DNA from 3 places in the Pseudarthrobacter lactosi genome. Region 3 is predicted to be linked to each of the others. Evidence: predicted binding sites of a transcription regulator. Region 3 holds the regulator's gene; each other region holds the start of a gene.
What was found. The regulator HrcA, encoded in region 3, represses chaperone genes, less so after heat shock. The targets are predictions, from matches to a motif close to TTNGCACTCGNNNNNNNCGAGTGCNAA.

Region 1 (9,602 bases), 1.4 Mb from region 3:
CCGACCACACGTTCTCGTTTCCGTCCGGCCATGTGCTGGGTGCCTGCGACTTCCTGCTGGTGACCACCTTCCTGGTCTTCTCGCGACGGCAAAACCCGAAGTCGGCCGTCGTCGGCTTCGTTGGGGCGGGCATCGGCATAGTTCTCGCCGCTGTGAGCCGGCTGTACCTCGGCTACCACTGGCTCAGCGACGCGCTGGCCTCCATTACGCTCTCGCTCCTGATCCTCGGTGCCGTCATCGCCCTGGATACGTGGCGGACCGCCCGGATCCCCGGCGAACGGATCACGGGCAAGCTCTCCAAAGCGGACGCGCCGGGCGACTAGCCGCGATGGCAACCGAGGACGATGTGCGCAGGATGTGCCTCGCGCTGTCCGGTGTCACCGAACGCAGCAGCTGGGACCAGCCCGCCTGGTTCGCGAAAACCCTGATGGCGCGCATGTGGGAGGACGGCGTGCTGACGGTGAAGACCACCGAGCGGGAGGCCTTGGCCGGCACCGAACCCGGAACGTATTTCTGGACGCCGCACCATGAGCGATCGCCGCAGCTGGTGCTGATCCGGCTGCCCCGCATAGGCACTGAGGAACTCGGTGAACTGCTTGAGGAGTCCTACCGGCTGGCGGGCGGCCGTGGATCCTGACCGGCCGCATGACTCTGGCCGCTACTTGTCCGGACGCGACCGGGCCCGCCTGAGGGCGCGGTGGAGTTCGGCGTTGGCTACCTCGAGCTCCAATACTTTGGCTATGCCGGCAAGATTGAGCCCCTGGTCCAGGAGCTCGCCGATGTGCAGGAGCAGGGCGACATCGGCATCACTGTACTGACGCGTGCCCCCGGCCGTCCGCTCCGGGAGGATCAGGCCTTTCGTCTCGTAGAGCCTGATGTTCTGCTGCCCGGTTCCTGCCAGCTTTGCGGCCACAGAGATGGCGTACAGTGCCTGCCCGGCCCGAGGTCCCGGTTTCTGCCCTGGTGCTCCGCTGACCGCGTCCACTCCAATTCCCTCTCCGTGATGTTGCATCAGTCTCGCACGAGTGCTATAAAAAATCTATATCCACCAACATAGATAACTGATGGTGGGTAGGTGAACTAATTTCAACATCTCAGACTGAAGGAGTGGGAAATGATGTTGATGCGTACGGACCCCTTCCGTGAGCTGGACCGGCTCACGCAGCAGGTCTTCGGAACCGCGGCCCGGCCGGCGGCCATGCCCATGGACGCCTGGCAGGAAGACGGCGAGTTCGTGGTGGCGTTCGACCTCCCGGGCGTTAATACCGATTCGGTGGACCTCAACGTTGAACGCAACGTACTGACTGTCCGGGCGGAGCGGCTGGATCCCACGCAGCCCAATGTGGAACTGGTGGCCTCAGAGCGGCCGCGCGGAGTGTTCAGCCGCCAGCTGATCCTGGGAGACACGCTCGATGCGGACAACATTACGGCCAGCTACGACCAGGGCGTCCTGACCCTGCGGATCCCGGTGTCGGAGCAGGCTAAGCCGCGCAGGATCGAGATCGAAACCAAGCAAGGGTCCCTGCACGAGATCGGTAAGTAGGTCCGGATACCTGGGGCGCCGGCTACGTCCGGCGCCCCAGCACCTTCCCGGAACTGTCCCCGAGAAGTACCAGCCATGACCAGCAAGCCCGACTACTACGCCGCCTTGGGCATGAAGCCCGAGGCCAGCCAGCAGGAGATCTCCCGTGCCTACCGGGCACTGATGCGCACCCACCACCCAGACGTCGACGGCGGCGCAACGGGTGACCGCGACGTCCAGGATGGAGAGTTGCTGCGCATCATGCAGGCGTTCGCTGTCCTCCGTGACCCCGCGCGGCGCGCAGCCTACGACCGGAGCCGGACCGGCACCAGCGTGCAGGACGACGGTCCGATCGTCATTCCCGTCCGGACGGTACGCGGCCGCGACGTGCCGGCCGGCAGCGCCATCAGAATCACGCCCGTGCGCTGGGAAGGCGGACCTTGGGCGTAGGCCGGTAAGACCAGAGCCATCACCGCGAGGAGGCGGACAAACAATGACCGATTGGCGCCGCTACGATTCCCACCTGATCCCTGCATTCCACGAACGCTTCGAACAACGCTGGGGCAAGGGCACTGCGCCGTTCCTGGACCCTGAAGCCCACGAAGAGCCGTTGCCCCGGGCCCAATGGATCAACCCCGTTACCGGCGCGGCCCTGGCGGTTGTTCCGGTGTGGACCGCAGAAGACGAACAACAGCGCTCCTTCGGAGTGTTCTACCTCCCGCCCGCCGGGGACATCTGGGTGCTCCGGCCGGGATACACAGGCTACCTGGAGCCGGCCGACGGCGACGCGGAGCAACTCGTTACGCTCCGGAACGATGCCTATCGGAAGGCTGTTGCCCACGCCAAGGAATTTCTGTTCGGCTCACAATGAACCGCCCGCGTCCGTGCCGCTGCCCAGCAGGCTGCGGGTGAGGGTTTCGGCGTCGGCCATCAGGTTCTCCACGGCGGCCGCCAGATGGGCATCAGACACCGACGCGTCATCCAGTGCCGCCGCCACCACTGCCCGCCGGACCAGTTCCCGGGCAAAGGATGCGGTGGTTCCCGCGGTGCGTTCCGCCGCGGCATCCAGGGCTTCCGGGCTGAACGCCACCAGGCGGCCGTAGAGTTCCAGCAGCCGGACACGCTCGGCATGGGCCGGGAGCGGGATCTCCACCGCGAGGTCCACCCGGCCCGGCCGCTGAGCCAGGGCGCGTTCCAGCATGTCCGGCCGGTTGGTGGTGAGGACAAATGCGACGTCGGCATCGTTGTCCAGGCCATCCATGGCGTCCAGCACCTCAAAAAGCAGCGGCTGCGGCCCGTGCCCGAAACTCCGGTCCTCGGCGATCAGGTCGCAGTCCTCCAGCACCACAATCGAGGGCTGCAGCGCACGGGCCATGCGGGCCGCCTCGGAGATCCTGGCGAGCGACCCGCCCGAGAGGAGGATCGCCGTCGAGCCTTCACTCTGGCTCAGCAGGTGGCGCACGGTGTGCGTCTTGCCGGTCCCGGGCCGGCCGTAAAGCAGGATGCCGCGTTTGAGGTGCTGGCCGTGCTGCTTCAGGGACGCCCGGTGCGTGGCGATGCCCACGGTGTGGTCTGCGACCTTCTGCAGGAGGCCGTCGGGCAGGATAACGTCCGACGCCGGGAGGCTGGGGCGGTGGTGGAACGTCACCCCCGCCGTGCTCGGCCCATACTCGGACATCACCAGGGAGATGACCTGGCCCTTGAGGACGCTGTTGTTGTCCATCCGGAGACGGAACTCGGCCAGGAACTCGTTGGCTGTTCCCTGCCCGGTTGCCAGCACTTCCAAGGTGGCCGTTTGACGCCCGGTCCGCGGGTCCGCGTCGCGCTGAAAGACAGCCAGCCGGTGGCTTTCGAAACTGAAGAGCCAGAGCCCCATGGCCACCGCCTGGCGCTGCGTCTCAGGTCCCACGGCAAGGTTGGTGTAGTCGGGCTGGGACAGCGGAAACTGGGGAAACAGCGGCGACTGCTGAATCATGTCGCTGAGTGTCTGGTGGTGCCGCTGGGCGCCGCCGATGCCCACCAGTCGGCTGTCCGGATCCTGGCCGGCAAACTCCGCCATCAGGATGTCAGCGTCCACAAACCGGTGCGGCGGGATGTTTTCCACCACCACGGATAGGCCGTCGGCGGGCTCTCCCAGGTGTTCCGTCAGCGCCTCCAGCAGCTGCTTTCCCGCCTGCTGCCGGTGGTTTCCGGCCTGCGCCAGCTGAACCAGCTCGGAAAAATCGTCGATGAACTTCCCCAGTTTTTCATCCATGCACAGACCCTAGCAGGGCGCCGGAATATGCCCAGCGATGCACAAAACCAATATTGCTAAAACGCTTGATCAAACTCACATTCGGCGCTACCGTTAGGTGATCAAACGCTTTAGCAGAATGGACATCAGTGCCGATGAAACGCTCAGTTTTCTTCCAGCCCTCCGACGGCTGGGTTGGCGACCTCATCCCCTTCGAGAAGGACGGGGAGTTCTGGCTCTTCTACCTCCATGAGGATCGCTCAGACCCGAAACCGGGAACCTCATGGAACCTCGTCACCACCAAGGACCTCACACAATTCGAGGACCACGGCGTCTCCCTTCATCACGGAAGCGAAACCGATCTGGACTTCAACGCCTACACGGGCAGCGTCGTCGTCGATGAAACCGGCATCCACCACCTGTTCTATACCGGACAGAACCCACGCAACCTCGGAGCGGACGGCGCACCCCTGCAGCTCGTCATGCAGGCCACGAGCACCGATGGCATGCAGACCTGGGAGAAGCACCCGGAACTCACGTTCGGCGCCCCGGACGGCTACGAGTCCGGGGACTGGCGGGATCCCTTCGTCTTCCGGGACGAGGCGGCAGGCCAGTGGAGGATGCTGCTGGCCGCGCGGCACTCCGCAGGTCCTGAACGCCGCCGCGGCGTTATCGCGCAGTGCGTTTCCAGTGACCTGATGGACTGGCGGCACACCGAACCGTTCTGGGACCCGCGCCGCTACATCACGCATGAATGCCCGGACGTCTTCGCATGGGGTGACTGGTGGTACATGGTCTACTCGGAGTTCTCCGAATCGTTCACCACCCGGTACCGCATGGCCAAGAGCCCCAACGGTCCGTGGACCGTACCGGACCTGGACAGCATCGACGGGCGCGCCTTCTACGCTTCAAAGACCGCAGAGAGGGACGGACGCCGTTTCTTCTTCGGCTGGATCGCCAGCAAGGAAGGCAACCGCGACGACGGCCCCTGGCAGTGGGCAGGCACCATGTCCGTCCTGGAAGCTCGGCAAAACCCGGACGGAACGCTCGGATTCGCGTTCGCGGACGAACTCGTGGACAGCTTCTGGGATGACGTTCCGGTGTCTCTGTCGGACGAACTGCCCACCAGGCTTCACGTCCCGGACGGATACGCCGCCGTCGCCTCAAAGGAAGAACTACCCAGCCAGTTTTATGCCAAGGCAGTGCTGGACATTGGCGCCGGGACCACGGAATGCGGTCTGCTGCTGCGCTCAGGCCCGGACGGCGACCAGTCCTACGTCCTGCGCCTTGAACCGAAGCGCGGCAGGCTCGTCTTCGACCGCTGGCCAAGGACCAGCACCGGTGACGCGCAATGGCATGTCTCCGGTGACGTTCCGTTCGACATCGAACTGGAACGCCCGTGCGATCTTGCCCCCGGCGAACACACCCTGGAAGTCATCCTCGACGGCGACATCTGCGTTGCCGTACTGGACCGGCAAGTGGCCCTCAGCACCAGGATCTACGACTTGCCCGCGGGGCGGATCGGCGTTTTCGCCGGCGAAGGATCCGTCACCGTCACTGAACTTGAAATACGCCAGCGCACCGACAACTAAATACCCACCACCCTCATCCTCCAATCCAATCAAGGGAGATTGCCCTCATGAAAAAACTGTTCCGTGCTGCCGCTGTCGCAGCCGTCACCACCCTGGCCCTGACAGCCTGCGGCGGTGGAGGGTCCGCTGACCCTTCCAATGTCAGCCCCACCGGGGAAATCAAAGCCCGTGAAATCTCGTGGCTGCTTTCCCGGCCGGCGGACGGGGCCGTCATCAACATCATGAAGAAGCTCGCGGACGAGTACGCCAAAGACCACCCGGGCTTCGAACTGAACCTCATCACCACCCCCGACCGGCCCTCCTACATCCAAAAGCTCGAGACGCTTGCCGCGGCCAACAAACTCCCCGAACTGTTCGACACCGACGCCACGCCTTTCGCCCAGCAGCTGGCCAAACAAGGCAAAATGGTCGACGCCGAAAAGCTGCTGAAGTCACTGGATGTCTATGACGACTACCGGCCCAGCGCGCTGGACTACCAGCGGTTCGACGACGGGTCCCTGAACATGATTCCGTTCCAGTTCGAGCTGGAGTTCGTCTGGTACAACAAGGCCCTGCTGCAGAAGGCAGGGGTCGCCGTCCCGAAGTCCCTCGATGACATCCCCGCCATGTGCACCGCCCTGCGTGATGCCGGCATCACCCCCATCGCCATCGACGGCCAGGACCAATGGCCGCTCGAGCGGTACGTCGCCTACCAGCCGTTCCGTGAAGCCGGGCCGGATTTCATCCAGAAGCTCAAGAAGGGCGAAGCGAAGTTCTCTGACCCCGCAGGCCAGAAGACCGTCGAATGGCTGGCAGCGCTCGGCAAGGCCAAGTGCTTCCAGGATGGCTTCTCCTCGCAGGGCTACTCCGACGCCCAGAACCAGTTCACCTCCGGCCAGGCTGCGATGTACAACATCGGCACCTGGGAACTGCCAAGCCTGGCCACGGACAAGCTGAACCCTGCAGTGCGCGATGACATCGACTTCTTCACCCTGCCCACCACTGCGGGATCCGTCACCGCGGCCAACGAGTTCGTCTCCCCGTCCGGGATCGGCATGGCCGTCAACTCCAAGACCTACGACCCGCTCGTCAGCGACTTCCTGAAGTTCGCCCTGACGAAGTACCCGGCCGAATACGCGGCCACCGGTGCACTCTCGCCCACCACCAACGTGGAGACCGCCCTGCCGGCCAACGCCACCCCCTTGTACAAGAAGGCCCTGGAGAAGGCCAACGACCTCGGTGACAAACAGGCCATGCCGTGGGACACCCAGCTTGACCCGACAACCAACGGCCGGCTGCAGCAGGAGCTCGTGCTCCTGGTCCAGGGCAACATCACACCCGAACAGTTCACCAGCACGATGGACAGCACCATCGCGCAGAACGCGCCGAAGTTCTTCAAGTAACCACAGCGGTGGGGGCTGCGGCCCCCACCCGAAAGGCCTAGCCATGCTCCCCAACAGGTCACGACTTTCTGTCCTGGTGTTCCTGCTCCCACCCCTGCTCCTTTACTGCGTCGCCGTGCTGTTCCCTATCGTGCAGTCGCTGTTCCTCAGTTTCTTCTCCTGGAACGGCATCAGCGACATGGAGTTCGTAGGGCTCGCCAACTACGTGCGGATGCTCACCGGCGACGACATTTTCTGGCGCTCCTTCTTCAATGCCCTCGGGTATCTCGCCATCTGCCTGGTGCTGCAGCTCGGCGGCGCCCTGCTCGTCGCCAGCCTCCTCACCTCCATGAGGCGCGGCCGCGAGCTCATCAAAACGCTCTACCTGCTGCCTGCGGTGATCTCCACCGTGGCCATCGCTTTCCTCTTCGTGCGGATCTACTCGATCGAACCCGTGGGCCTGCTCAACCAGCTCCTGCACTGGATCAGCCTGGGCGCCCTTGAACGGCCCTGGCTCTCGGACATCAACACCGTTCTCGCCGCAGTGTCGGCTCCGGAAGGATGGCGGTTCACCGGCCTGTACATGCTCATCATCTACGCCGCGCTGCTGTCCGTCCCGCAGGAACTTGAGGAGGCTGCCCGCCTCGACGGCGCGTCGCGGTGGCAGCTGTTCACCAAGATCCGCTTCCCGCACATCATGCCCGTCTGGATCACCACCACGATCATGGCAACAACCTACGGGCTGCGTGGTTTCGACATCCCCTACCTCATGACGAACGGCGGTCCCGGACAGTCCTCGGAGCTGCTGACCACTTACATGTACAAGACGGCCTTCTCGAGCACCGACTTCGGATACGCCAGCACCATCGCCGTCTTCATCGTGGTTGAGTGCCTGGTCGCCGTGGGTCTCATCCTGTTCCTGCTCAAACGAAAGGCGGACGCATGAGCGCGCCGGCAGCTCCGATTACCAGGCCCAGGGCCGTCCCATCAGACAGCGGGCCGCCGCCTCGCAGGCGCCGGCCGCCCAGCCTCCACAGCGCCCTGTCAAGAGTGCTTATCGCCCTCATCGTGATCGTTCAGGTCTACCCCCTCGCCTGGCTGTTCATTACCAGCCTGCGCACCGAACACGACTTCGCCACCGGTGACCCCTTCGCGCTGCCGAAGTCCCTGACGTGGGAGAACTACACCCGCGCGTTCGAGACGGGCAACCTGTGGTTGAACATCCTCAACAGCTTCATCGTCACCATGGGCGCCAATATCCTGATTGTGCTCCTGGGAATGATGGCGGCGTATGCGCTGCAGGTCCTCGGATTCCGGTTCAGCAAGTTCGTCCGCAGCCTTTTCTTGATCGGCATCATCGTGCCCGTCCAGATCGCGCTCGTGCCGCTCTTCATCGACTACTCAACCATCAACCTGCTCGACACCTACCCGTCGATGATTATTCCGCTGGCCGGCTTCGCCCTGCCGATGTCGATCTACCTGTTCTCCTCGTTCTTCGAATACATCCCCCGGGAAACGTACGAGGCCGCCTCCCTGGATGGGGCAGGACCGTACCGCATTTTCGGACTCATCACGCTGCCCCTTTCGGTAAATACCGTCGTGACAGTGGTCCTGGTCAACAGCATCTTCATCTGGAACGACTTCATCTTCGCCAACACCTTCGTCCTCTCCGAAGAACTGAAGACCATTCCGCTGGGCCTGCAGAACTACATCGGCGCCATGGGTAAGACAGACTGGACAGCCACCTTTGCCGCCGTCTGCGTCACCATCACGCCCCTGCTGCTGGTGTTCCTTGTGCTGAACAAAGCCATGATCCAAGGCCTGGAGAGTGGGGGGAGCAAGGGATGACGGCAGGAACAGACGGATATACTCCTCGAGGAGGGCACATGATTTCGCAGGAGAATAGTTCGGTCACGCCAGTGGGTGCGGCTGCACCCCTCAAACGGCCCGGGCGCCCCCAACCCGTTACCCTCAGGCAGGTCGCCGAGGCCGCGGGCGTCTCCACCGCCACCGTCTCCCTGGTGGTCAACAAGAAAAAGACTGCACGGATTTCCGACGAGACCCGCCAGCGTGTGCGGGACGCCATCCGGGACCTGGGCTACCGGCCAAATGCGCTGGCGCAGACCCTGGTCAGCGGGAGTTCGCGGTTCATCGGGCTCGTCGCCGACGCCATTGCAACCACCCCTTTTGCCGGCCAGATCATCCACGGCGCCCAGGACGAAGCCTGGAAGCACGGTTATGCACTGCTCATCGCCAACACCGAAGGCAACCGCGAGCTGGAGACGGACGCGATTGCCATGATGCTCGAATACAAGGTCCGCGGAATCCTCTACTCCACCTGGTTCCACCGGCCCACGGACATCCCTGCGTCACTGCGGGAGTCGGACTTCGTCCTGGTCAACTGCTTTTCCACGGAACCCGGCGCCCGGGCTGTGGTCCCGGATGAAGTACAGGGTGGCCGCTCCGCCACCGAGATCCTGCTGAAGCACGGCCACCGCCGGATCGCCTTCATCAACGCCACCATCCCGGCCCCGGCCAAGGACGGACGGCTCCAGGGCTACAAGGAGGCGCTGGAAGCGGAAGGCATCCCGTTCGACGAGGGCCTGGTCCTGGAGGCGTACCCGGACCAGGAAGGCGGGTACGGAGCCACCGAGGAACTCCTCAAACGCGACGTCACGGCCGTGTACTGCTACAACGACCGCATGGCGATGGGACTTTACGACGGCCTGCGGGAACACGGCATGTCCATCCCGGAGGACATGGCCGTGGTGGGGTTCGACAACCAGGAAGTTATCGCCGCACACCTCAGGCCCCCGCTTTCCACGGTATCCCTGCCGCATTACGAACTGGGTGCAGCCGGGGTGCGGATTCTGCTGGGCCTGGACGAAGCACCG
Region 2 (9,602 bases), 700 kb from region 3:
TGGCGAGAACGGCTACTGGGTGGTTTCCGCCTTCGCCGTGACCGGAGCGCCCGCGGTCACCGGCGTGGCTGCTTCCCCCGAGACGTGGATTCCAGTAGCCCGCGGCTGGGTGGCAGATCCCGACGACGCCGGCGCACCGCCGTCGGGCATTGTGAACCTGACCGGACGGCTACTGCCGTCAGAATCGCCGCTGCCGTCCACCGCACCGGACGCCGGACGCGCCTCCGCCGTGTCGGTGGCAGAACTGATCAACTCCTGGGACATCAGCATGTACCCGGGATTCGTGGCCGCGACTTCGGAACTGGCGGCCGGGTCCGACCTGTCCGCGGCCGCCGTTGACGGCGCCCTGAAACCCTTGGAGATTGGTCCCCAGCCGCCCGCCCAGCAGGTCAACTGGCTCAATCTCTTTTACTCACTCGAATGGGTAGTGTTCGCCGGCTTCGCCCTGTTTATCTGGTGGCGCCTGGTCAAGGACGACTACCGGCGGGACCTTGAAGAGGAGCTCGACGACGATCCTCACCATGATGCTCCGCCCACCGAAGCAACTTCTGAACAGCCCCAACAAAAGGTAACGCCATGATAGAACCGAAACCGGCCGTCCAGCAGGGTCCTGCGCAGGGTAAGGGCAAGAAGCGCCGCTTCGGCGGTACCGAGCGTCAGATCCGTTCCGCCCTGAAGTTCTACAAAGTGCTGGCGTACCTCACCGGCGCCATGCTGCTGCTGCTCTGCGCCGAACTTATTGCACGTTACGCCTTCGGCCAGTACCTGTTTGCCGGTGGCACCAACGCCGTCACGGGCCAGCCGTTCGGCCTGGGTTTCGCCGATGCCGAGCCCAAGGGCGTGGAGGGCGGCGCTAACATCTCCGTCGCGGTGCTGATCGTTCACGGCTGGATGTATGTGGTGTACCTGATTTCCAACTTCCGCCTGTGGTCGCTGATGCGGTGGCCCTTTATGAAGCTGATCCTCCTGGCACTGGGCGGCGTGGTGCCTTTCCTGTCCTTTATCGTGGAGAAGAAGTTCCACGCCGAGGTGGAAGCCGAACTGGCCGCGAACCCGCAGGCCGCACAGCGGTACTGAGGCGGCGTTATCGGGAGCGCCGCCGGGACGGGGAGAGTCTGCTCCGTCACAGGGGGGCACGCCAAGGTGCGGCAGGGTGACGACGCAAAGTAGGCTAGTGCGGTGACTACTCCCACTGCATCCCAGACTTCCCAGAAGCCGGTGCTGGTTGTTGACTACGGTGCCCAGTACGCGCAGCTGATTGCCCGCCGCGTCCGGGAAGCGAATGTGTATTCGGAAGTGGTTCCGCATACCTTCACCACCGAGCAGCTCCTGGCCAAGGACCCCGCCGCCATCATCCTTTCCGGTGGCCCCTCCAGCGTTTACGCGGACGGGGCACCCGCCGTTGGGGCCGACCTCTTTGAGGCCGGAATTCCGGTCTTCGGCATCTGCTACGGCTTCCAGGCCATGGCCAACGCCCTGGGCGGGAAGGTCGACAAGACCGGCCTGCGCGAGTACGGCTCCACCGAAACCACCATCCTCGGCGAGGGCCGCTCGGTCCTCGAAGGGATGCCGCAGCACCAGAACACCTGGATGAGCCACGGCGACTCCGTACACGAGGCCCCGGAAGGCTTCGAAGTGCTGGCGACGACGGCCGGCGCTGAAGTGGCTGCCTTCGCCAACGAAGAGAAGGCCCTCTACGGCGTGCAGTGGCACCCCGAAGTCAAGCACTCGGCCTATGGCCAGCAGGTGCTGGAAAACTTCCTGTTCAAGGGCGCAAAGCTGGAACCCAACTGGACCACGGGGAACATCCTCGAGGAGCAGGTGGACCGGATCCGCAAGCAGATCGGCGACGCCCGGGTTATCTGCGGTCTCTCCGGCGGCGTGGACTCCGCCGTTGCGGCGGCGCTCGTCCAGCGGGCCGTCGGCGACCAGCTGACCTGTGTGTTCGTTGACCACGGCCTGCTGCGTGAAGGCGAAGCCGAGCAGGTGGAACGCGACTTCGTTGCTGCCACCGGCGTCAAGCTGTATGTAGCCAACGAGCAGGAGCGCTTCCTGTCGGCCCTGGCCGGTGTGAGCGATCCGGAAACCAAGCGCAAGATCATCGGCCGCGAGTTCATCCGCGCGTTCGAAGAAGCCGAGCTGGCCATCATCGCCGAGGCCGCGGCCCACGGCGAGAAGATCAAGTTCCTGGTCCAGGGCACGCTGTACCCGGACGTCGTCGAATCCGGCGGCGGCGAAGGTGCCGCGAACATCAAGAGCCACCACAACGTCGGCGGCCTTCCCGAGGACCTGCAGTTCGAACTCGTGGAACCGCTCCGGGCCCTGTTCAAGGACGAGGTCCGCGCCGTGGGCGCCCAGCTGGGCCTGCCGCAGGAAATCGTCGGACGCCAGCCGTTCCCCGGCCCCGGCCTGGGAATCCGCATTGTCGGCGACATCACCCAGGAGCGCCTGGACCTGCTCCGCAAAGCGGACGCCATCGCGCGTGCGGAGCTGACCGCAGCCGGGCTGGACAACGAGGTATGGCAGATGCCTGTGGTCCTCCTGGCTGACGTCCGCAGTGTGGGCGTCATGGGTGACGGCCGCACCTACGGCCACCCGATTGTGCTCCGTCCCGTTTCATCCGAGGACGCCATGACGGCGGACTGGTCCCGCCTGCCGTATGATCTCCTGGCCCGGATTTCGAACCGGATCACCAATGAGGTGGAAGGCGTCAACCGGGTGGTGCTGGACGTGACCAGCAAGCCGCCGGGAACCATCGAGTGGGAATAGCAGTGTGAGTGGCCGGTCTCCGTCAGTGGAGGCCGGCCATTGCTATCATCCGTTGAAATCCGCCGCAATTTGGCCTGTTCCAGTGTTGCGGTCTCTCATCCCGGCTTCTTTGCGGCTACGCTCGAAAGTATGCCGGTATGGTCCAGGGCGTCACGTGCAAACGCAGAAAAGAAGGCAGTAGTGTCAGTTGGTCAAGGCCACCCGGAGGGTTCTGAGGAGCTCGGAAAATGGCTGTCCGGGCTTAAACCCGTCACCGGGGCAGACACCATGCTGCGTTTCACCAAGACCCCCGAAGGTTCCATTGACCTGACCCATGCGCACCCGTCCGGTCTGGCCCAGCTAATGGCAGGCCGCCGCACACGGCTGTCCACACTCATCCGCGACCACCAGCAGTACGTCGTCGCGGCGCGGGCATCACGGAACATCCGCTCCAAAATCTTCGAACTCGGAAATGACCGTGGCATTGATGCCGGTTACCTATCCGCAGGTACCGTTGTATGGACCTCCGCCGTCGGCGGCAAACCTCAACGCGTTTCCGCGCCGGTGATGCTCACCGCGATTTCGCTCACGGTGCGCCCAGGTGAGGACGACTACGAACTGCAGCTCACCGAGCAGGCCAACATCAACCCGGCCCTGGTCCGGCACCTGAAGACCATCCACGGCATCGTTTTTGACGTCAACGCTGTGACACGCCTTGCTTACAGCACCGCACGCTTCGATCCCCAGCCTGTCCTGGACAAACTCGCAACCCTCATCCGGCCCATCCACGGCGCCGAAGCCCAGCACAATCTGCTGGTGTCCACTTTTGCGGACCTCTCCGGCAACCTGGACGATCCGTGGATCAATGAGGGCAACCCACTGGTCGCCGCCCTCGCCAAGGCCGCCGGTGGTGAGGTCGTTGACGCGCCTGCGCCGGACCCCTCCCGCTTCCCGAGTGTGGACACGCGCCACCCGGACGACGAACTCCTCCTCCTCGACGCCGATCCGGAACAGCAGTACGTCATTGACGCCGCGCGCGCGGGAGACTCCCTGGTGGTCAGCAGCCCGCCGGGCACGGGACAGACCCAGACGGCCATCAACACCATCGGTGCCCTCGTGGATGCAGGCAAGTCAGTCCTGGTGGTGGGTGACCGCCGGGCCAGCCTGAACGAAGTGTCGGCACAGCTGGAATCGCTTGGACTTGAATCCATCCTGTTCCAGCTCTCCGGCACAGCCACACCACAGCAGCTCAAGGCCCAGCTGGTGCGGGCCATCGTGCGGAATGAAAAATCACTCGAACCGCAGCTGGGAAACCTCCACCGGACCCTCACCGAGCACCGGCACGCGCTGATGGACCACGTGGCGTCCCTGCATAACGTGCGCCAGCGCTGGGGCTGCTCGCCGTATCAGGCCATGCAGTCACTGGCCGAGCTGACGTCAATCCACCCGGCTCCCGCCACCACCGTGCGGCTCAAGCGCAGTGTGCTGGACAGCATCCGCGACCGCAACGAGCTCGCCGGCAGGCTCCGCCGCGCCGCCGAGCTTGGCAGCTTCAGCCGTGCATCCACCGCAAGCCTGTGGCACGGTGCCCGGCTGCTCACCCGCAAGGAGACCGAGGAGGCCCAGGAGCTCGCCCGGACCGTGGCGAGGAACCTGCCTGTCCTGCGCGACCGGATGAACAGCGTGGCCGAACACGCCGAAATCCGGCTGGGCACGTCCTTCTCGGAGTGGGGGGAGCAGCTCGAACTCCTCATGGCTGTCCGCGAAAGCCTCGACAAGTTCACGCCGGACATCTTCGACAGGCCGGTCAACGATCTCATCTCCGCCACGGCGTCCTCCGCCTGGCGCCGGGAGCGGAACGTCGACATGGCTGGCATGCAGCGTTCCCGCCTGCGCCGGGTCGCGAAAGAGTACGTCCGGCCGGGCGTCCATATCACCGATCTCCACAGCTCGCTGGTGCTGGTGCAGGAGCAGCGTGCCCTCTGGTCCGGGTACGCCACCTCGCAGCGCCATCCGGCGGTTCCCTCGGGCCTTGCCGAAATGAATGTGATGTACCGGTCGCTGGACCGGGAGCTGACCCAGTTGGGGGAGGCCCTCCGGCACACCCAGGCCGGTGGCTCGCTGGCAACTGCCCGCTATGAGGAACTCATGGAGCGGCTGGAGCGGCTCGTGGCCGACACGCACACGCTCAAAACGCTTCCCGAGCGCACGCTGCTCGTGGAAAACATGCGCGAGCACGGCCTGGGGGAGCTCCTCGCCGATCTTGCGGACCGTGAGGTTCCCGCAGGGTCCGTCGCAGCCGAGCTTGAACTGGCATGGTGGCAGTCCGCGCTGGAAGCGATGATCAGCGGCGACGACTACCTGGCCATGTCTGACGGGGACGCGCTCCGGCAGCTTGAAGCTGAATACCGGCTTGCGGATAACGCCCATATTGCCAGCGGCGCGGCGCGCCTGCGCTGGGACCTGTCCGAACGGTGGCGGGCCGCGCTTGCGGAACACCCGCGCCAGGCGCAGCTGCTCAGGAGCCTGCTAAAGGACGGCAGGGTTACCCTCGCGGCGCTGACGGCCCAGGCCGCGGAGCTGGTCCCCATGCTGGTGCCCGTCTGGTCGGTCAGCCCGTACCTCATGACCGGGCTCCTGCCGGCCGAACAGCACTTCGACGCCGTGGTCATCCTGGACGCCGAAGCGACGTCGCTGCAGGCTGTCCTGCCCGCCATCGCCCGGGCCGGGCAGGTCATTGCCTTCGGTGATAACAAGATTGCCAGCCCCCGGACTTTCACTGTGGGTGTCGAGCGGCTGGCCGCCGGTGAAGCTGCTCACCAACGCGTCGAAAGTGCGTATTCGGCGCTGTCTGCCGTACTGCCTGTCTGGCGGTTGAATTTTGTGTACCGCGCGGTTGATGAGGACCTGGTCCTGCAGCTAAGCAAGAACTGCTACGACGGCGGCCTCCGCAGGCTTCCGGAGGGGCAATCGGCCACCGGGCTGGACAGGGCGCTCCTGGTTGAGTACCTGCCCGACGGCACGGGGCTGCCCAGCGCCGACCACGAAGGCGTCGAATCCGTGGTGGCCGAGGTTAACCGCGTGGTCCAGCTGGTCTTTGAGCACGCCCGGACGCGGCCGCGCACATCGCTGGCAGTGGTCACCGCCAGCCTGCGCCATGCTGCCCGGATCGGTGAGTCCATTCGGCTTCAGCTCCCGAACCACCCGGGACTGGCCAGCTTCTTCAGCGCAGGATCCGAGTCGTTCCGGGTGGTTGACCTTGAACGTGCGCAGGGCCTGGTCCGTGACCACGTCATCTTCTCACCCGGTTTCGGCCGCACCCCGCATGGCCGGGCGCTGCACAACTTCGGACCTCTGTCGGCCGAGGGCGGGCGGGAAAAATTCGCTTTGGCCATGACCCGTGCCCGCCGTTCGCTCCACGTCCTGACGTGTTTCCAGCCCGAGGACCTTGACCACACGCGGCTGTCCTACGGTGCGGTGGACTTCTACGAGCTCCTGAACCGGGAGATTGCCGGGAAGACCGATCTCGGCACCCCGGCCTCGCGTGCGGCTGCCAGCGAGCAGGCGCTTGGGGCCGATCCGCTGGTGGCCGATCTGGGCGACCGGCTGCGGGCCCGCGGCGCCCGCGTCTGGCACCAGTACGACGGCGTCATTGACGTGGTGGCCGCAGCAGACCCGCTCAGCACCATGGGTCAGGACGATGCCGAGATTCCGCGGCCGGTGGCCATCGAATCGGATGGCACGGAGCAATACCGCACCATGAGTGTCCGTGAACGGAGCAGGCTCCGCCCCCAGCTGCTGGAACGGATGGGCTGGCGGTACATGCCGCTATGGACCATCGAAGTCTTCACTGACCCGTCCGCCTGCGCGGACCGGATCGCGGGTTACCTGGGCCTTGAGAATGTTCTGCCGCCCGGACGAGGCACAGCCTCGGGCGGATTCTTTGATGAAGACATGGACCCGCTCGTGTTGGAAAATATAGGAAACGACAGGAACGAAGACCAGGCCGGACGCCTGGCCAGTGAGGAGGCTGTTGTGACGCCACGGGATGCCGATCAGGCCGATACGCGCGGTACCAACCCGTCAGAAGACGCAGGAAGCGGGACGGCCGCTGCGCCGGACCGCCAGTTGCCAGAGGCGGCAGGAACCCTGCCCAACAAGGCTGCGGAGGATGATCCGAAGCGCTGGGGCGATGGCCCCGACAACGATCACGACGCCTGGCTGAGGGAAAACAAGCCGCCGCACTGGGGCTGACCTCCAGGCTGCAACGCCTCACCCGGCCCCGCCGTCCGGCCCCACCAGAACGAAAAACAGCTTGCCCTGGGTGGACGCCCCGGCCAGCCGGGCAGCCTGCTCCGGGGCTGCCGCCACGACGATCAGCCCGTCGGTTTCGCCGGTGCCCAACCACTGACCCGTCTTGCCGCCCTGTCCTGACGTCCACAGGACAGGAACGGAGGAAGCAAGGACTTCTGAGGGGGACTGCTGATCGTAGCCGTTCGCCCCGGTCCGGACCACGTTGACCAGTTGCCCGGGCGATACCAGCTGGATGGAGGAAGGGTCGGCCATCCTCAAGGGCACGGCTGCGGAGCCCGGAGGCGTCCCGGTTAGGAGGCCGGGTCCCAGCAGCAGGGAGTCCGTCACCAGCTGGCCCTTCCGCAAAGGGGCTGCCAGCTGTTTTCCCGTGGCTTCACCGGTGCGGGATATAGCCCCGGCGGTCAGCATCCCCGGTGGGATCTTAGTTGCCGTCAGGTCCGTGGCCGACAAGGCCGTGCCCGCGGGGAGGTCTCGGGCCGCAGCCAGCACAGAGACGGTATCGGCGGGCGGGGGAGTGAGCTGATGGACCGTGATCCCGGCAGCAAGGCAAAACAGGAGGGCTATCGCAAGGCGCCGGTTCCGGCCCAGCCAGGACCATAGCCTGTGGCCACGGACGCCCCGGGTGCGTGCTGACGGGAGCGGACGGCGGACTTGGCGTCCCGGCGGGGCGGATCCGCGGCTGGAACGAAAGAGGGTAGCGGGCATGCGAACCACGCTACGTACCGGCAACCGAGTCCGACAGAAGCGAAGGTGCCTATGTGGACAACCGAGCCGCCGGCGTCGTACGTCTTGTCAGGCCGGAGGTCAGTTGGCGGCAGCGGCCGTGGCGGGCGCGGGTGCGGCAGCGGGGGCGGCAGGGGCAGCCGAAACGGTGCTTCCCTTGGCATCCCGGGAGTCAGTCCGGTAGAAACCGGAGCCCTTGAAGACCACACCCACGCTGTTGAACTTCTTGCGCAACTCGCCCTCGCACTCCGGGCATGACGTCAGGGTGCTGTCCGTAAACGACTGGAAAACGTCGAAGGCGTGGCCGCAATCCTTGCAGGCGTAAGCATAAGTGGGCACTGGTGATCCTCCTCGGGGGCAAACGAGAGGTCCTGTGTGTTGCGCTGAACGCAAACCGTCCATTAGCAGTCGCAGGGCCTGAGTGCCAATTCTATCACCCCCGGAAAGTAGCCCCCCGTCAGGCGGGGTCCGGTAGCCGGATCAAACCTGACGGCGTCAGGGCAGCCGGAACCCTCCGGTCAAAGACTTCAGCGGGAATGCTTCCGGCCGGGAGCACTTCTGAATCGAAGACGACGGCCGCAAACGGGATGTCAAGGCCGTCTCCGGCCAGTGAGCCCAGCAGGACGTCGTAGTAGCCGCCGCCCTGGCCGATGCGGTTGCCATCCCTGTCCACGGCCGTGGCAGGGATGAAGAGCGCGGCAACGGACGCCATGATGCCCAGGCCCAGGCGAGGTCCGGCCGGTTCCAGCACCGGTGCATACCGGCTGCGGACAAACTCGATACCGGGGCTCCAGTGCGTCCAACTGAGCTGGCGGCCGGGCTCACAGACCGGGAGCAGGACCGCGTGGCCGCGCCGGTGGAGTTCGCTGATCAGGGCCAGGGTAGGCGGCTCGGGTGCTACGCCCAGGTAGGCGCAAAAGGTCGACGGCGTCCCATCGGTCAGCTGTTCGGCCCACGCGGCGCCGTGGGCGGCCAGTGCGGCACCGACCGCGTCACGCTGGGTGGGATCCGTCGCAGCACGGCACGCACGGTGGCGTGCGCGGATCTCCGCCTTGGCTACGCTGCTGCCTTCGGACATGCTGCTCCTTCGTGCCGATTAATGTGGCTGGCGCAGCGTCTGCGGCGCGCCGGCCGACGAGCAACCAATAATTACTGAATGATCGGCCCCTCCGTTAGATTAGTCCAGTGACTACCACTCAGCAGACAGTACGCAAGGCCGTTATTCCCGCTGCCGGACTCGGTACCAGGTTCCTGCCGGCCACAAAAGCCATGCCCAAGGAAATGCTCCCGGTGGTGGATAAGCCAGCCATCCAGTACGTGGTTGAAGAGGCCGTCAATGTTGGCCTGAACGACATCTTGATGATCACCGGACGCAACAAGCGTGCCCTGGAAGACCACTTCGACAGGGTTCCTTCGTTGGAGGACACCTTGGAAGCCAAGGGCGACCTCGCCAAACTTGAGTCCATCCAGGCAGCCAGCAACCTCGGAGACATCCACTACGTTCGCCAGGGTGACCCTAACGGCCTTGGCCACGCGGTACTCCGTGCGAAGCAGCACGTCGGCAACGAACCGTTTGCTGTCCTGCTGGGCGATGACCTGATCGATGCCCGGGACGAACTTCTGAGCACCATGATCGAAGTCCAGTCCAAGACCGGCGGATCCGTGGTGGCCCTCATTGAGGTGGAACCCTCCCAGATCAGTGCCTACGGTTGTGCCGATGTGCAAGAGATCGACGGCGAGGCCTACGTCAGGATCAACAAGCTCGTCGAAAAGCCCAGCGTGGAGGAGGCACCCTCCAACCTGGCCGTCATTGGCCG
Region 3 (9,288 bases):
TGTGGAGCTTTTCCATGGCTGGTTCATCCACCAGGAGAATGGAGAGTTCAGCCTGCGGGTGGATAAACAGCTGTTCGAAAACGTACCGGGACAGTGCCACGAGCTCCGCTTCATCAACATGGATGCCGGATTCGTTGTTAACCTCAATGCTCACGCGTTTTCCCCCCGCTTTTCCCGGCTCACCGAGTGTTTTACTTTGTTCCGCTGGACGTCATCCCAAAGACTGTAGGCACGCACGATGTCACCCACGAGGCGGTGGCGGACCACGTCAGTGGAGTCCAGGACGGTGAAGTTCACGTCCTCGATTCCCTGCAGGATCTCTTCTACGATCCGCAGGCCTGAGCGGGTGCCGAAGGGAAGGTCCACCTGGGTGACGTCGCCGGTGACCACCATTTTGGAACCGAAGCCCAAGCGCGTCAGAAACATCTTCATCTGTTCAGGTGTGGTGTTCTGCGCTTCGTCCAGAATGATGAAGGCGTCATTCAGTGTGCGCCCCCGCATATAAGCCAACGGCGCCACTTCGATGGTGCCGGCCGCCATCAGGCGCGGGATGGACTCGGGGTCCATCATGTCGTGCAGCGCGTCGTACAGCGGGCGCAGGTAGGGATCGATCTTGTCGCTCAGGGTGCCCGGCAGGAAGCCCAGCCGTTCGCCGGCCTCCACTGCGGGCCGGGTCAGGATAATGCGGCTGACTTCCTTCTGCTGCAGCGCCTGCACAGCCTTAGCCATCGCGAGGTACGTCTTGCCCGTGCCTGCAGGGCCAATCCCGAAAATCACCGTGTTCGCGTCAATCGCGTCCACATAGTTCTTCTGGTTCAGGGTTTTGGGCCGGATGGTCTTCCCCCGGCTGGAGAGGATGTCATGGGTGAGGACGTCCACAGGGTTCTGCAATGACTGGCTGCGGAGCAACGCAACGAGCTGCTGCAGCACCGCGGGGCTGATGACGGTGCCGCGGGCCACGAGGCCGCGCACTTCATGCAGGAGCCGCATAATGCGGGGAACTTCGGTGGCAGGGCCGCTGATGGAGAGTTCGTTTCCACGGACGTGGAAGTTAACAGACGGGAACTGTTCTTCGATGTAACGCAAGGCCTCGTCATGGCTGCCGAGCGATTGGACCATCTGGTCGGAGTTGTCAAAGAGAACCACCTCCGTCCGGACACCAGGAAGTGAATGGGGGAATTCTCCGGCGGCGCGGTCAGTATTGAGCCGGCGCTTTCCGTTCGCTGATTCAGTCATGGTGCTGGCCCGCAGGCCTGTGGTCTCCTCCACTTCGAAACTTAAAGTGCCGCCGGCTGCTGCGTGGGCGGGGTTGTTGCCGAACACGCGGGAGCCAGCGGAGTCCTTCCATCTTACGCCAGGAGGCACCTCCCGGCAGCGCCCGGCAGCCGCCGGGAAGGGTGCCCGTCACCGGCGTGCTGCGGGATGGTTGGCTTCATTAGGTATCAACTTCGCATCAGGCTCATATCGTTCCCGTTGCAGTTGGGCCGGCAGGCCGGTTTCGGTCCTTTTGGCAGAACCGGCTATGCCATGCTGGAAATCACAGCCGTTCGGGGGCCGGCTGACGGGGCCCAGGCCTCACCATTTCACAGCCGGGAAAGGACAGGCCACGAGAGTGCCGGAAACAGCGACCCCCCTCACTGCCAGACGCGCCGGGCCGCGTTTCCGTCCGCAACGGCTCCTTGGTCTACTGCCGGCGTTTCTCCTTCTCACCGGCTGCATCGCGGACCCCAGCCCCGAGCCCAACCTGACTTCCAACTCCAGCCAGGCTGTCACCGGCTCCCCCGGGGCGCCCTCCACCAGCGCACCCCTGGAAACCACACAGTCTTCCAATAAGGCACCCGTCTACTGGATCGGCCGAAGCAACAACAACGTGTTCCTGTACCGGGAGTTCCGGGACGTGCCGGAGCAGGAGAATCCTGTGACTCGTGCCCTGCGGGCCATGATGTCCGAGAAGCCACTGGACCCGGATTTCTTCACGCCCTGGCAGAATCCCGAGAAACTCGCCTCGTCCATCTCAGGCAAGAACGTCATCACGGTCGACATCTCCGAGGATGCTTTCAACAGTAACCTCGACGCTGACATGGCCGCCCGCGCCATCCAGCAGCTGGTTTTTACCGCTACGGCAGCGGCTGCGAGTTCCGGTTTGATCGATTCCGGCCAGCAGATCCAGGTCCGGATCCTGGTGGATAGCCACACAGACTACGTTGCCTTCCGCCACGTCCAGCTTGGCGACCCCATGTCCCGGGCTGCCGGCATGGTGGCGCCTGTCTGGATCATCGATCCGCAGGAAGGGACGGACCTGGCAGGCGGAAGCGTCAAGATCACCGGCCGCAGCACGGTTCCGGGCGGTAAGCTCCGCTGGCAGATCCTGAGGGCCGAAGCGAACGGGAACAAGACGCCATACCTCACCGGGGAAACCACAGCGGCCGCAGAAGCGGCCCAGGCCGGAGTGTTCACGCTTGCGCTTAGCTTGTCCGCCGGGAACTATGAGCTCCGTGTTTCGCAGGTGGATACGGCCGGCAGCAGCCAGGAGCTGAATGTGGATACGCGGAACTTCAACGTCCGGTAACAGGCCGCATCAAAAGACTGGGGCTGTCCAGCGTCCCAGTACATCGCTCGCCAGGACAACCGCTGCCGGTCCGGCCGTGGATGACCTGAGGACATGGTGTCCCAGGAGGGCCGTCACGGCGCCGGCGTCACAAAGCCGCGTGACCTCGCGGGGACTGATTCCGCCTTCCGGGCCAACGATGAGCAGAATTTCCAGCGGTCCCGCGTCAGCCTGGGCGCCCTGCCATGATTCCAGGACTGACCGGAGCGGCCGGACCGCGTCTTCGTGCAGTATTACGGCAAGGTCCGCGGCAGCCACTGCCGCCGCAAGGCCTGGCGTTTCGACGGCGGCGCGCACCTCGGGGATCCAGGCGCGGCGAGCCTGCTTGGCGGCCGCAGTGACCACGGACTGCCATTTTGCGTGGGCCTTGACCGCACGCTCGCCCTTCCAGCGGACTATTGAGCGCTCAGACTGCCAGGGAACTACGGCATCGATCCCGAGTTCGGTTGCCGTTTCCACAGCCAGTTCGTCGCGGTCCCCCTTGGCCAGGGCCTGCACCAGCACCAGCCGGATGTCGGGCCGGTCCTCCACGGCGAGGGCCGAGCATTCCACGGTAAGCTCCGCAGGCGACGCCGAGACAACAGTTCCTGTCAATCGTTTTCCGGCGCCGTCGGCAATGTCCACGGCCTCACCAGGAGATAGCCGTTTCACGGTCACGGCGTGGCGTGCCTCAGGCCCTTGAAGGATGAAACGGGCACCGGGCACCAGCTCGTCCAGCGCCCCGGCACCGCTGAAGAAAACGGGATTGCTCACTGCTACAGGTTACCGAACCGGTCCCGCAGCTTGGCAAAGACGCCGCCGCTGGCCGCCAGTTTGCCTTCCGTGAACTGCTCGCCCCGAAGCTTCGCCAGTTGGCGCATAAGGTCCTCCTGCGCAGCATCCAGCTTTGCCGGCGTCTCCACCTGGAGATGGACCATCAGATCCCCACGGCCGTAACCGCGCAGGTGCGTCACGCCGAGTCCACGGAGCGTGATGATCTCCCCTGACTGTGTGCCTGCCTTGACGTCGATCTCCTGCAGCCCGTCGAAGGTTTCCAGTGACAGTTCGGTGCCCAGGGCGGCGGCCGTCATCGGAATGTGCAACGTTGCGTGCAGGTCGTCGCCGTCGCGGGCGTAGGTGGCGTCGTTGTTGACCCGCAGTTCCACGTAGAGGTCCCCGGATGGTCCTCCGGCCGGGCCTGCTTCGCCCTGCCCGGAGAGCTGGATCCGGGTGCCCGTGGCAACACCGGCCGGCACCTTGATGGTGAGCGACCGCCGGCTGCGGATGCGGCCCTGGCCGGCACATTCGTTGCAGGGGTCCTTGATGACCGTCCCGAAGCCTTCGCAGCTTCCGCACGGGGCCGCCGTCATCACCTGGCCCAGGATGGAGCGCACCGCGCGCTGGACTTGGCCGCTGCCGCCGCAGATATCGCAGCGGACAGGGTGGCTGCCTTCGCGGCAGCAGGAACCGTTGCAGGTGGGGCAGGTGACTGCGGTGTCCACTTCGAGTTTCCGGTTGACGCCGAACACGGCATCGCGCAGTTCGATCCGGACACTGATCAGCGCGTCCTGGCCGCGGCGGACCCGGGAGGCAGGGCCGGAGGAGCCGCCCGCGCCGAAGAACGTGTCGAAAATGTCCTGGAACGCGAAGCCCTGGCCGGAGTAACCGCCGCCGCCGGACCCGTTGTCGGTGCCGTTTTCGTTGCCGGTGGTGTCATAGATCCGGCGCTTCTGCGGGTCCGAAAGTACCTCGTAGGCGTGGGTCACGGCCTTGAAGCGGTCCGACGCATCGTCCCCGGGGTTTACGTCCGGGTGAAGAGTGCGGGCCAACTTGCGGTAGGCCTTCTTGATCTCTTCCCCGGTGGCTTCCGGCGAGACTCCGAGGACGTCGTAGTGGCTGCTCAAAGTTCGTATCTCTTCCTTGTTGTACTGCCGGCAGCAGGGCTGCCGGCACTGCTCTTCGTGCCTGGACCGTAGTGCTGTTACGGACCCAGAATTCTTGAAAGGTATCGGGCTACTGCCCTGACGGCGGCCATGGTGGTGGGATAGTCCATCCGGGTGGGGCCCAGCACACCGATCTTGGCTGTGCTGTCTGGTCCGTAGCCCGTGGCCACCACGGACGCTTCCGCGAGCCCGTCGTAGGGGTTTTCACGCCCAATACTCACTGTCACGCCCCTTGGATCCTGCGCCATGTCGCTAAGGAGGCGCAGCAGGACAACCTGCTCCTCAAGGGCTTCCAGGACCGGTCCGATACTGAGCGGAAAATCCACATTGGAGCGGGCGAGGTTCGCTGTTCCGGCCATGACCATGCGTTCCTCGCGGCTGTTGTGGGCGAGCGTTTCCAGCCCGTGTGCCAAAGCCTGCGCCGCCGCACGCTGGCCAGGGCTGACGGACGAAACGACCCCCGGTAGCGACGGCGTCAGGCGGCTCAGCGCGATGCCCGCGAGAGAACTGAGGAAGTGTGTCCGCAACGATGCGATGGCGTCGTCGCCGAGGTCCTGGCCGACGTCGATCACGCGCTGTTCAACCTTGCCGGTGGTGGCGATGAGGACCACGAGGACCTGCCGCGGCGCAAGCAGGACGAATTCGATGTGGCGGATGGTAGCGCGGCTCAGATGCGGATACTGCACGACGGCGACCTGGTTGGTCAGCTGCGACAGCATCCTGACGGTCCTGTCCAGGACGTCGTCAAGATCGTCTGCGCCCTCCAGCAGCGCCTGGATTGCCCTCCGTTCCGCCTGGGAAAGCGGCTTCACCGCTGAAATCTGGTCCACAAACAGCCGGTAGCCTTTGTCTGTGGGGATCCGCCCGGCGCTGGTGTGCGGGGCCGTGATCAGTCCGTCGTCTTCCAAGGCCGCCATGTCGTTGCGGATGGTGGCACTGGACACGCCGAGGTGGTGGCGTTCCACGAGCGCTTTGGAACCCACCGGCTCGCGGGAGTGCACATAGTCCTCCACGATGGCGCGCAGTACTTCGAGTTTGCGCGGCTCGCTCATACTCCACCTCCATCCGTGGTCACTGCAGGGTTAGCACTCGACATGCCTAAGTGCTAACAGTCTAATATGAGTCACCCCGTTGTTAGCATTGGTACCGCTCCGGGCGAAATTCCGGGCCAGGATCTAGCGGCAAGGCGGAATCAATCCATGCAATACCAGAACTGGGGTCCGCAGGAGATCACCGCACCCGTCAGAAGCGAACTTCCTGAGGTTCCCGTGGAACGCGGCATGGTTCTTGAAGACGCCCAGTCCGGCTGGGTGGGAGCGGTGACCCGGGTGGAGAAGTCCGGTGGCATGCATGTAGTGGCCCTCGAAGATCGGCGCGGCAAGTCCCGATCCTTCCGGCTCGGCTTCGGGTTCCTCCTGGAGGGGCAGCCCATCCGGCTCGTTCCCCCTGCGCCCAGGCAGGCTGCCCCCGTCGTAGCAGGCCGGACAGCGTCCGGCTCGGTCCGCGTGGCCGGCCAGCGTGCCCAGGTGGCCAAGGCGAGCAGAATCTGGGTAGAAGGAAAACACGACGCCGAACTGGTGGAGAAGGTCTGGGGTGACGATCTCCGCGTAGAGGGCATCGTCGTCGAGCCTTTGCACGGCATTGATGACCTCACGGGGGCGGTGGCCGCGTTCGGTCCCGGTCCGGGCCGCCGGCTGGGGGTACTGGTGGACCACTTGGTCCCGGACTCGAAGGAGTCGCGCATTGCTGCGGCCGTAATGGCTTCCCCCGGCGCTGCCGGCAATGTGCTGATCGTCGGCCACCCTTACGTTGACGTGTGGCAGGCCATCCGGCCCGCTGTCCTGGGCATCGAACAGTGGCCCGTGGTGCCCCGCGGGCAGGACTGGAAGACGGGCATCCTGACGGCGTTCGGCTGGCCGCACTCCACGAAGGAAGATATCGGGCTTGGCTGGCAAAGGCTGCTGGGCGCTGTCCGCAGCTACGCGGACCTGGAGGCATCACTGCTCGGGCGGGTGGAGGAAGTCATCGACTTCCTGACGGTGCCTTAACGCCGGATCCGGCTCGGGCGGCGGCATTTGGTGGATGAACCAGTATTCTTGGTACTGCGGAGGCTGCAGTTGCTTCAGTCCAGCATTTTCCAACCCAGCACCATTGCACTTTCGAAGGAAGAAAACCGTGGCACAAAACGCACGCGAGCACCGGGACGACCACGGCGGTCAGGGACGTTCCGAGTACCAGGGCGTTCCGGCTAATGCGCTGCCGCTGACGGCCAGCGAAGACCGCCAATGGGCCACGCTGGCACACTTCGGCGGGATTCTCGGCTGTGTTCCGTCGCTGCTGATCTACCTGATTTTCCGTGAGCGCGGGCCCTTTACCGCCCAGGAATCCAAGGAAGCACTGAACTTCAGCCTGCCTCCCACCATTGCTGCGCTGGTGGCCAATGTCCTGGTGTTCATCCCGGTGGTAGGAAACATTTTCGCTGTCATCGCCACCCTGATCTGGATTGCCCTGACCTGCTTCTCGGTCGCCGCAGGCATCCATGTCAACAAGGGACAGCCGCACCGCTACCAGTACAACCTGCGCTGGCTGAAGTAAGCCCCACCAACGCGGGGTCAAGCGTCAGTCCGGCAGGATCCTGCGGACCACTGCGTCGGCCAACAGGCGGCCCTTCAGGGTCAATACCAGCGTGCCATGGAAGGCTGCCGGTGGCTCCACCAGGCCGTCGGCGATGAGCCCGGCCACGGCGTGACGGCCGTGTTCGCCCAGCGTTGACGTTGCCAGCCCCGACACAAGCCGGGCCTCGAGCATCACGCGCTCCACATCGCGGGTTTCGGCGTCGAGCGTTTCCCGCCCGGCGGCCGGTGACAGGCCCTGCGCGAGCCGTCCGGCATAGGCCGTGGGGTGCTTCACGTTCCACCACCGCACTCCGCCGACGTGCGAGTGTGCACCTGGTCCGATGCCCCACCAGTCGTCCCCGCGCCAGTACGCCAGGTTGTGCCGGCATGCCTGCTCCGGCGTCCGGGACCAGTTGCTGACTTCATACCAGCTGAGGCCGGCCGCACCGATCAGCTGGTCGGCGAGTTCGTATTTGTCGGCATGGTCGTCGTCGTCGATTCCCGGGACTTCGCCCCGGCGGATCTGTGCGGCAAGTTTGGTGCCGTCCTCCACGATCAGCGCGTAGGCACTGATGTGGTCGGGCTGGTAGGACAGTGCCGTCTCCAGCGAGAACCGCCAGTCCTCAAGGGACTCCCCCGGTGTCCCGTAGATAAGGTCCAGGCTCACGGCCAGTCCGGCCTCGCGCGCCCACTGCACCACCTGCGGCACGCGGCTGGGCGTGTGTGTGCGGTCCAGGACTTTGAGGACGTGGGGAACAGCCGACTGCATGCCAAAGGAAACCCGGGTGAAACCGGCATCGGCCAGCACCTGCAGGGAGGCAGGGGTGACCGAGTCCGGGTTTGCTTCGGTGGTCACTTCGGCGCCGGGTTCCAGGCCCCAGTGCCCGACGGCGGCCGTCACGATCCGGGCGAGGTCCTCCGCGGGAAGCAGCGTGGGGGTGCCGCCGCCGAAGAAGACTGTGCTCAGGGGCCGGTCCGGAAGACCAGAGTCCCGCAGGACCGTGGCGGCAAAGTCCACTTCAGACACTGCCGTGCTGGCATAGGCGTCCTGCGACGCTCCGCCGCCGAGCTCGGTGGCCGTGTACGTGTTGAAATCGCAGTATCCGCAGCGCACCGCACAGAACGGGATGTGTACGTAGAGTCCGAAGGCCCGGTCCGCCGCACCGTCCACTGCCTGGGCGGGCAGCAGACCGTCCGACGGCGCCGGGTCACCGAGCGGAAGAATGCTAGGCATTGCAGGGGCCTCCGGTGTTGCCGGCCACTGTCATCACTACTTCTTGGCCTTGTCCTTGGACTCGTCAGTGGTCAGCGCAGCGATGAAGGCTTCTTGGGGAACCTCAACGCGGCCCACCATTTTCATGCGCTTTTTGCCTTCCTTCTGCTTCTCCAGCAGCTTGCGCTTACGGGAAATGTCGCCGCCGTAGCACTTGGCCAGAACGTCCTTGCGGATGGCGCGGATGCTTTCCCGGGCGATGATCCTGGAGCCGATGGCAGCCTGGATGGGTACCTCGAACTGCTGGCGGGGAATGAGCTCGCGCAGTTTGCCGGTCATCATCACGCCGTAGGCATAGGCCTTCTCACGGTGCGTGATGGCCGAGAAGGCATCCACCTGTTCGCCCTGGAGCATGATGTCCACCTTGACCAGGTCGGCCACCTGCTCGCCGTCGGCCTTCCAATCCAGCGAGCCGTAGCCCCGGGTCTTGGATTTGAGGATGTCAAAGAAGTCGAACACGATCTCGGCAAGCGGCAACCGGTACCGGATTTCCACCCTGTCCTCGGACAGGTAGTCCATGCCGCCAATAACACCGCGGCGGCTCTGGCAAAGTTCCATGATGGCGCCCACAAACTCATTGGGCGCCAGGATAGTGGCAGCCACCATCGGCTCGCGGACCTCGGCGATCTTGCCGGAGGGGTATTCGCTGGGGTTGGTCACGTGGACCACCTTCTTGTCCTCCAGCGTGACCTCATACTCCACGTTGGGGGCGGTGGAGATCAGGTCAAGATTGTATTCGCGCTCGAGCCGCTCCCTGGTGATTTCCAGGTGGAGCAAACCGAGGAAGCCAACGCGGAAGCCGAAGCCGAGCGCGGCTGACGTTTCGGGCTCATAAACCAGCGCGGCGTCGTTAAGCATCAGCTTCTCCAG

Region 1: the regulator HrcA is predicted to act here: its motif matches at 1,006-1,032, upstream of ACZY0Q_RS09555 (Hsp20/alpha crystallin family protein).
Region 2: the regulator HrcA is predicted to act here: its motif matches at 8,187-8,213, upstream of ACZY0Q_RS06220 (FmdB family zinc ribbon protein).

What each region holds. Positions count from the first base shown of each region.
Region 1 covers NZ_JBVAYS010000001.1:2,057,682-2,067,283, reverse strand. Annotated here, with positions in the region: gene ACZY0Q_RS09570 (phosphatase PAP2 family protein) at 1-323, shown strand, start outside; gene ACZY0Q_RS09565 (MmcQ/YjbR family DNA-binding protein) at 329-637, shown strand; gene ACZY0Q_RS09560 (MerR family transcriptional regulator) at 659-985, opposite strand; gene ACZY0Q_RS09555 (Hsp20/alpha crystallin family protein) at 1,118-1,543, shown strand; gene ACZY0Q_RS09550 (J domain-containing protein) at 1,619-1,972, shown strand; gene ACZY0Q_RS09545 (hypothetical protein) at 2,016-2,393, shown strand; gene ACZY0Q_RS09540 (AAA family ATPase) at 2,385-3,776, opposite strand; gene ACZY0Q_RS09535 (glycoside hydrolase) at 3,911-5,347, shown strand; gene ACZY0Q_RS09530 (ABC transporter substrate-binding protein) at 5,395-6,729, shown strand; gene ACZY0Q_RS09525 (carbohydrate ABC transporter permease) at 6,773-7,654, shown strand; gene ACZY0Q_RS09520 (carbohydrate ABC transporter permease) at 7,651-8,556, shown strand; gene ACZY0Q_RS09515 (LacI family DNA-binding transcriptional regulator) at 8,595-9,602, shown strand, end outside.
Region 2 covers NZ_JBVAYS010000001.1:1,348,381-1,357,982, reverse strand. Annotated here, with positions in the region: gene ACZY0Q_RS06245 (SURF1 family protein) at 1-580, shown strand, start outside; gene ACZY0Q_RS06240 (DUF3817 domain-containing protein) at 577-1,077, shown strand; gene guaA (glutamine-hydrolyzing GMP synthase) at 1,180-2,769, shown strand; gene ACZY0Q_RS06230 (AAA family ATPase) at 2,899-7,002, shown strand; gene cpaB (Flp pilus assembly protein CpaB) at 7,021-7,767, opposite strand; gene ACZY0Q_RS06220 (FmdB family zinc ribbon protein) at 7,867-8,124, opposite strand; gene ACZY0Q_RS06215 (5-formyltetrahydrofolate cyclo-ligase) at 8,243-8,863, opposite strand; gene galU (UTP--glucose-1-phosphate uridylyltransferase GalU) at 8,971-9,602, shown strand, end outside.
Region 3 covers NZ_JBVAYS010000001.1:648,406-657,693, forward strand. Annotated here, with positions in the region: gene ybeY (rRNA maturation RNase YbeY) at 1-154, opposite strand, end outside; gene ACZY0Q_RS02960 (PhoH family protein) at 151-1,236, opposite strand; gene ACZY0Q_RS02965 (GerMN domain-containing protein) at 1,613-2,569, shown strand; gene ACZY0Q_RS02970 (16S rRNA (uracil(1498)-N(3))-methyltransferase) at 2,579-3,361, opposite strand; gene dnaJ (molecular chaperone DnaJ) at 3,364-4,491, opposite strand; gene hrcA (heat-inducible transcriptional repressor HrcA) at 4,569-5,582, opposite strand; gene ACZY0Q_RS02985 (DUF3097 domain-containing protein) at 5,730-6,578, shown strand; gene ACZY0Q_RS02990 (DUF4870 domain-containing protein) at 6,706-7,125, shown strand; gene hemW (radical SAM family heme chaperone HemW) at 7,150-8,379, opposite strand; gene lepA (translation elongation factor 4) at 8,416-9,288, opposite strand, start outside.